2 regions of the Nocardia mangyaensis genome follow, and region 1 is predicted to be linked to the other one. Evidence: riboswitches for the same ligand, from Rfam matches in the RefSeq annotation. Region 1 holds a riboswitch; the other holds the start of a gene.
The links. Region 1 has a riboswitch for cobalamin ahead of metE (5-methyltetrahydropteroyltriglutamate--homocysteine S-methyltransferase). Riboswitches for the same ligand answer to the same signal wherever they lie in the genome.
Positions count from the first base shown of each region.

Region 2: another riboswitch for cobalamin. It lies ahead of BOX37_RS01975 (CbtB domain-containing protein); the one in region 1 lies ahead of metE (5-methyltetrahydropteroyltriglutamate--homocysteine S-methyltransferase).

Region 1 is NZ_CP018082.1:4,860,631-4,864,607, reverse strand. Features, by position in the region: gene metE (5-methyltetrahydropteroyltriglutamate--homocysteine S-methyltransferase) at 1-2,014, opposite strand, end outside; cobalamin riboswitch at 2,162-2,370, opposite strand; gene BOX37_RS22095 (pyruvate carboxylase) at 2,648-3,977, shown strand, end outside.
Region 2 is NZ_CP018082.1:436,705-440,681, forward strand. Features, by position in the region: gene BOX37_RS01965 (hypothetical protein) at 1-225, opposite strand, end outside; gene BOX37_RS01970 (CbtA family protein) at 262-1,044, opposite strand; gene BOX37_RS01975 (CbtB domain-containing protein) at 1,035-1,235, opposite strand; cobalamin riboswitch at 1,268-1,420, opposite strand; gene BOX37_RS01980 (antibiotic biosynthesis monooxygenase family protein) at 1,458-1,781, opposite strand; gene BOX37_RS01985 (alpha/beta fold hydrolase) at 1,892-2,635, shown strand; gene BOX37_RS01990 (HhH-GPD family protein) at 2,649-3,524, opposite strand; gene BOX37_RS01995 (carbonic anhydrase) at 3,615-3,977, shown strand, end outside.

The DNA.
Region 1 (3,977 bases):
AACGGGCCGCCTCGATCGAGGTGACATCGGCGTCCAGGCCCGCGATGGCCGAGATGACCTCGCCGAACTCCGAATAGCACAGGTGGGTGTGCACCTGGGTGGTGTCCGCGACCCCGGCGGTGGCCAGGCGGAACGAATCCACCGACCACCGGAGGTAGGCGGGCTGGTCGGCCGCGCGCAGCGGCAGCAGCTCGCGCAGGGCGGGCTCGTCGACCTGGATGACCCTGGTGCCCTGGGCTTCCAGGTCCACGGTCTCGTCGCGGATGGCGAGGGCGACCTGGCGGGCCGAGTCACCGAGGGGCTGGTCGTCACGCACGAACGACCAGGCCAGGATGGTCACCGGGCCGGTGAGCATGCCCTTGACGGGCTTGGTGGTCAGCGACTGGGCGTAGCCGATCCACGACAGCGTCATCGGCTCGGGCCGCGAGACATCCCCGAACAGGATCGGCGGGCGCACGCACCGGGTGCCGTAGGACTGCACCCAGCCGTTGTCGGTGGCGGCGAAGCCGTCGAGCAGCTCGGCGAAGTACTGCACCATGTCGTTGCGCTCGGGCTCGCCGTGCACCAGCACGTCCAGACCCAGCTTCTCCTGCAGGGCGATCACGTCGGCGATCTCGGCCTGCATCCGGCGCACGTACTCGGCCTCGTCGATCTCGCCCTTGCGTAGCGCGGCGCGCGCCAGGCGGATCGCCGAGGTCTGCGGGTAGGAGCCGATCGTGGTGGTCGGCAGCACCGGCAGGTCGAGGTGGTCGCGCTGCAGCGCGCGCCGCTCGTCGGCGGGCAGCCGGTTGAGGTCGCGCTCGTCGAGGGCGGCCAGCCGGGTGCGGACCCGCTCGTCGTGCAGGCGTGGATCGGTGCGCCGCGACTCGGCGGCAGCGCGCGCGGCGGCCAGCTCGGCGGCGACCGCGTCGGTGCCCGTGGTGAGGGCGGTGGCGAGCAGGCGCACTTCGGCGACCTTCTCGGCGCCGAAGGCCAGCCACGAGCGCAGCCGCTCGTCGAGCTCGGTCTCGGGGTCCAGCGAGTACGGCACGTGCAGCAGCGAGGACGAGCTGGACACGGCGACCGAACCGGCGCTGCCCAGCAGGGTGCCCAGCGTGCCCAGCGCGGCGTCCAGATCGGTGCGCCAGATGTTGCGGCCGTCGACGACGCCGCCCACGACCAGCTTGGTCGCCAGCGCGGGCAGCACCGCGAGGTCACCGACCTGCGTACCCGCGGTGAAGTCGACCGCGACACCTTCGATGGCGGTGTCGGCGAGGGCGCCGAGCGCGCCGTCGGGGTGGCCGAAATAGGTGGCGACCAGGATCGCCGGACGCCGCTCGCCGCTCGACAGCTCGGTGTAGGTCTCGCGGACCAGCGCGATCTCGGTCTCGGTGAGGTCGGTGACCAGCACCGGCTCGTCGAACTGGACCCACTGCGCGCCCGCGTCGGCGAGCCGGGTGAGCAGGTCGCGATAGAGGGCGACCAGCTCGGGCAGACGGTCCAGCGCCGCGCCGTCGGCAGCCTTGGCCAGCTTCAGGAAGGTGAGCGGGCCGACCACCACCGGGCGGGCCGCGACACCGAGCTCGATCGCCTCGGCCAGCTCGGCCAGCAGCTTGTCCGGGTGCAGCGAGAAGACCGTCTCGGCGTCGATCTCGGGCACCAGGTAGTGGTAGTTGGTGTCGAACCACTTGGTCATCTCGAGCGGGGCCACGGTGTCGGTGCCGCGTGCGGCCGCGAAGTAGCGGTCCAGCGGATCGGCGATTCCGGCGACGCGCCGCGGCAACGCGCCGAGCAGCACGGCGGTGTCGAGCACCTGGTCGTAGTAGGAGAAGGTGCCGACCGGCACCGAGTCCAGGCCGGCGGCCCGCAGCTCGAGCAACTGCGCGCGTCGCAGTGCACGGCCGACGGTGTGCAGGTGCCCGGCGTCGGCGCGACCGGCCCAGTAGGCCTCGATGGCGCGCTTGAGCTCTCGGTTCGGGCCCACCCGGGGCAGACCGAGAACCGTGGCGGTGAAAGGAGTGTGCGAAACAGTCACGGAAGTTTCTCCAGTGCGGTATGGACGGCCGCCACCATGCGGGCAGACGCCAACCGCCGGACCGTCCACTCGACGCGTGCGACACGTGGCGGCAGGTCTGCTGGTGGTCCGCGCGCCCGATCCACGAGGCGGTGGCCGCCGGATACGGCGTATCCGGCACAGTCGGCAGGTCTTCGGACTCGCGGGCACCGGTCGTTGTGCTCGACCGACCTACTGGCCGTCGCTTCCCAAGCCTGCGGCCCAGTGCGTGATGACGGCGGTCGTTCCTGCATACCGCTGCGGGACAGTCCCGGATTCTCACCGGGTTCCCTCTCACCCGGCACCGGGAATCCGGTGCGGGCTTCGACACCGGCGCGGGAGGTCGGGGCTCCGACTCTTCCACCGCGCAGGCGAACCAGCTGCACCTCTCAGCATAGGGCCTCGCCGGGCCGAGGATGACCGGTGCGTCTGGGGCAGTGCCGTGACCTGCGGATTGCCCCGGTCGCGCGAGCACGCACCGGCAAGGGCTCGAAACGGTGAGATGTGACGGTCCGATGAACGCAACTTCGCAGGTGGGCGGGTGTGCGCTGTGAAGAATACGACGAAGCCACCTTGCTGGTGAACCGGCGGTTCGGGGCCGGGTACCGTAGGCCAATGTTCTCGAAAGTCTTGGTCGCCAATCGCGGCGAGATCGCCATCCGCGCCTTCCGTGCAGCCTACGAACTAGGCATCGGAACCGTCGCGGTGTTTCCGTACGAAGACCGCAATTCGGTGCACCGGCTGAAGGCGGCGGAGTCCTATCAGATCGGCGAGCAGGGCCATCCGGTCCGGGCCTATCTCTCGATCGAGGCGATCATCGACGCGGCCAAGAGCGCGGGCGCCGACGCGATCTACCCCGGCTACGGCTTCCTGTCGGAGAACCCCGACCTGGCCGCGGCGTGCGCGCGCGAGGGCATCACCTTCATCGGGCCCACCGCCGAGGTGCTGGAGATGGCCGGCAACAAGGCCACCGCGATCGAGGCGGCACGGGCTGCCGGGCTGCCGGTGTTGAAGTCCAGCGAGCCCTCGGCCGACATCGAGGAGCTGCTCGCGGCCTCCGCCGAGCTCGAGTACCCGATCTTCGTCAAGGCGGTCGCCGGTGGCGGTGGACGCGGTATGCGCCGGGTCGCCGCCCCCGAGCAGCTGCGCGAGTCGATCGAGGCCGCTTCGCGGGAAGCCGAGTCGGCCTTCGGCGATCCCACGGTCTTCCTCGAACAGGCGGTGGTGAATCCGCGCCACATCGAGGTGCAGATCCTGGCCGACCAGCACGGCAATGTGATGCACCTGTTCGAGCGGGACTGCTCCCTGCAGCGCCGCCACCAGAAGGTGATCGAACTCGCGCCCGCGCCGAACCTGGATCCCGCACTGCGGACGCGCATCTGCGCCGACGCGGTGGCCTTCGCCCGCCAGATCGGCTACATCAACGCGGGCACGGTGGAGTTCCTGCTCGACGAGCGCGGCAACCACGTCTTCATCGAGATGAATCCGCGCATCCAGGTCGAGCACACGGTCACCGAGGAGATCACCGACGTCGACCTCGTCCAGTCCCAGCTGCGCATCGCCGCCGGGGAGACCCTGGCCGACCTCGGCTTGAGCCAGGACACGGTCGCCATCCGCGGCGCGGCGCTGCAGTGCCGGATCACCACCGAGGACCCCGCCAACGGTTTCCGCCCCGACACCGGCCGCATCACCGCCTACCGCACCCCCGGCGGCGCGGGTATCCGCCTCGACGGTGGCGCGAACCTGGGCGCGGAGATCGGCGCCTACTTCGACTCGATGCTGGTGAAGCTCACCTGCCGCGGTCGCGACCTGCCCGCGGCGGCCGCCCGGGCCCGCCGGGCGCTGGCGGAGTTCCGGATCCGCGGCGTCACGACCAACATCCCGTTCCTGCTGTCGGTGCTCGACGATCCCGATTTCCAGGCAGGCCGGGTGACCACGTCGTTCA
Region 2 (3,977 bases), 2.9 Mb from region 1:
GAGCATGTACAGCGCCACCCCGACGACGGCCAGATAGATCGCGAGCCGGGGCAACAGCCCGGTCGCGGTGGCGCCGAACTCGCCGCCGCCACGCACCGCGCGCAGCAGGCCCTCGGCGACACCGGCGCCGAGCGCGGTCACCAGTCCGGCGAACGCGAGGGTCACCGCGCGGGGGCGGATCGCGCGAACAGCGGGAGCGGAAACGGAAGAGGCAGTGTCGGTCATGACACCGACACTGCCTTTCTCGTATACGCCTCAGGATCACCCTGCGGTAGCGACCTGCTCTGCTACCGGAGTGCTACGCCGAGAAGCGAATTCGGTGAGCGCGGCGAACGCCAGCCCCAGACTCGCCCACAGTGTGGCGGTCTGCGCGAGCGAGGCCACCCGGAACTCCCACAGCAGCGACGCCGGAAAATCGTCGGCCACCTCGTTCACACCGGGCAACACGAGGTAGCCGACCGTGGTGACCAGCACGAACGCCGCCACCCCCGCGATCAACCGGACTGTGCCCAGCTGACTCGCCAGCGCACGGTAGGCCGCGACACCGGCCGTGACCGCGAGCAGACCGAGCACGACGGCGGCCACCCACAGCCAGGTGCGATCGTTGATGGTGTCCGGGTCGCCCACCGCGGGTGGGTTGGCCGGGTACTTGAAGAAGGGCACCGCGACGATCGCCGCCCACGCGAGCACCGCGCCGGTCAACACCAATCGTGGTCCCGAGAGCGTGCTGAACCGCCGGGCGAGATTGATCGCCAGGGCGAACAGCGCGCCGAATGCCATCCCGGCCAGACCGAGCGCGAGGAACTGGCCCGCCTTCTGCCCGGACCGGCTGACCTCCGCCTCGTCGCCGTGGGAGTGCCCCCCGGTGGCTTCTTCTTCGCCGTGACCGTGCTCTGCCGGAGCGGCGGCCTCTTCGATGGCGATCGCGGCGTCGATCCTGGGCTCGCCGACGAAATAGCCCACCGAGGCGGCCAGCAGGCCGGCGATCAGACCGGCCAGCAGGCCGCGCAACAGCAGGGTCTTCAGTGAATCGGTCAGTGGCACGGGACGCCCAGCAGATGACGTCCGTCGTGCATCAGCTCGTGCAGGAACATCCCGCTGCGCGAGACGGCCCCCTGATCGAAACCGACCAGGTACAGCGTGAGCAGAGCGAGCAGAACGACACCGACCGTGACGAGCACGGTTGCCAGGTTGTCGAGGCCGGTGTCCCGGCTGGGTGAATGCGCGATGGCCATTCGGTCCTCCTCAGGGATACGCGTCCCATGGTCGAGTGTGGTGCGCGGGTGCCGGTGTCTGGCTCTCCGGCACCGGGGACCCGGTACGTGGATGACAGTGGCGCGACCGCTCCGGATTCACACCGGATTACCGCGCACCCTCGCGTATGTTCACTCGAACTGTGACAGTCGCCCTGCGTCTGGTCAATACGACCGCGCGCGTGTCCAGCGGAAACGCCGCTATCAGCCCTTGGCTGGGACGTCGAGGACGACCTCGAACTCGAGCAGCGAGGCCCCGGTCGACACCGGCTTGGGCCGCTCGCCCTCGCCACCGTTGCCGGCGTGCGCCGCCCGCGCCGGACCATCGCGCCACGCGGCGAAGGAATCCTCGGAATCCCACTGCGTCACCACGAAATACCGGTTGTCACCGGCGACCGGGCGCAGCAGCTGGAAACCGAGGAAACCGGGGGAGTTCTCCACCGCGTGCGCACGCGCGGCGAATCGCTTCTCCAGCTCCGGGCCGGCACCTTCGGGAATCTCGATCGCATTGATCTTCACAACAGCCATGACCCGACAGTATCTGCGCGCGTTCGAGCGCGGGGCGCGCGGCCCTGACAGGCGTCGAGCACGCAGATCAGCAACCCGGACAGCACGCGTTCTCCGGCACAATCGGCAGGGTGTTGTACGACGAAGGGGGCACCGGCGCCCCGATCCTGCTCCTGCACGGCTTGATGGGCAGCGCGCGCACCTGGACCGATCAGTTGCCGTGGCTGCGCGCGCACGGGCACCTCTACACCGTCGATGCCGCCGGGCATGGTCGCGTCCCGCCCGCCGAGCTCACGACCGAGGCGTTTGTCGCCGATCTGGCCGAGCTCACCGCCGAGATCGGTGAACCGATGGTGATCGTCGGGCACTCGATGGGCGCGCTGCACGGTTGGGTCTTCGCCGCCACCCACCCCGATCGGGTGCGTGCCCTCGTCGTCGAGGACATCGCCCCCGATTTCACCGGCCGCACCGCCGCGCACTGGGCCGCGCTCATCCACTCCTGGCCTCAACCGTTCCCCGACGAGCAGGCGATGCTCGACTACTTCGGCCCGGTCGCGGGCCGCTACTTCCTGCGCGCGTTCACCAGCGCCCCCGACGGCTACCGGCTCCACGGCGCGGTCGACACGTTCCGCGCGATCTCCGAGGAGTGGGGCACCCGCGATTTCTGGACCGAATGGAAGTCGCTCACGGTGCCCGCCCTGCTCATCGAGGGCGAGCACACCATCACCCCGCCGGGGCAGATGCGGACCATGGCCGAGGTCCATCCCGACGCGGAGTACGTGCGCATCGCGGGGGCCGGCCACCTCGTGCACGACGAACAGCCCCAGGCATACCTCGAGCACGTCACCTGCTTTCTGAACCGCGTCCTCCCGTAGCGTCGGCCCTCGGTCAATCCGCGCCGCCCTCGCCCGCGAGAGCGAAGAGGCCGTCGTCGGTTTGCTCGATGAGGCCGTCGACGAGGAGTGAGTCGAGGGCGCGGGCGCGTTGGCCGGGGTCGCGGGTCCACGCCAGGTCAAGGCGGATCTGCTCGACGGGGCCGCTGGCCGCGCGCAGGACGTCGAGGAGCCGTCCGCGCGCCTGGCGGTCGGTGCCCTCGTACTTCTGCACCTTGCGGGCCACCGCGGCTGCCGGACGACCCGCGTCGACCCACGCGCAGTTCGGCAGTGGGCACTGTGCGCAGCGGGGATTGCGGGCCGTGCAGACCAGGGCGCCCAGTTCCATCAACGCCGCCGAGAACTTCGCGGCGTGCGGTACGTCGGTGGGCAGGAGCGTCTCGGTCTCGGCGAGATCGCGCGCGGCAGGATTGCCCGGCTCGCGTCCGTGCACCGCCCGCGCGACCACCCGTCGAACATTGGTGTCCACCACGGGAACTCGCTGACCGTAGGCGAAGCAGGCCACCGCACGGGCAGTGTAGGCGCCGATGCCGGGCAGGCTCAGCAGCACGTCGACATCGGTGGGGACCTCGTCGCCGTGTTCGGTGGCCAGCACCCGCGCGCACTCGTGCAACCGCAGCGCCCGTCGCGGATAGCCGAGCTTGCCCCACGCGCGCAACACCTCGGCCTGCGAGGAGGCCGCCATCGCCGAGGGCACCGGCCAGCGCGCCACCCACTCGCGCCAGATCGGCTCGACCCGGACCACCGGAGTCTGCTGCAGCATGATCTCGCTCATCAGGATGTGCCACGCGCTGGCTTCGGGGCCGCGCCACGGCAGGTCGCGCCCTGTGTCGGTGAACCAGTCAACGAGGACGTCCGCGTCGATACTCACTGTTTCCGTTCCGCCTCAGCCAGGCTCTCTTTGCCGACGCGTAACGCGGCGGACTCGCTGGTAACCATCGGCCTGTGCACAATGGTCGGTATGCCTGGTTCAAATCCGATAAGCGCCTGGAAGTCGCTGCGCGAGGGCAACGAGCGCTTCGTCAACGACACCCTGCTGCATCCTAGCCAGGGCGCCGCCGACCGAGCCAAGCTCGTCAGCGGTCAGCACCCCCACGCGATCCTGTTCGGCTGCGGTGACTCCCGAGTCGCCGCCGAGCTGATCTTCGACCAGGGCCTCGGCGACATGTTCGTGGTCCGCACCGCGGGTCATGTGGTCGACAGCTCGGTGCTCGGCTCGATCGAATACGGCGTCGAGGTGCTCAACGTTCCGCTGATCGTCGTGCTCGGCCACGACAGCTGCGGCGCTGTGAAAGCCACCATCGATGCGCTCGACGGCGGCGAG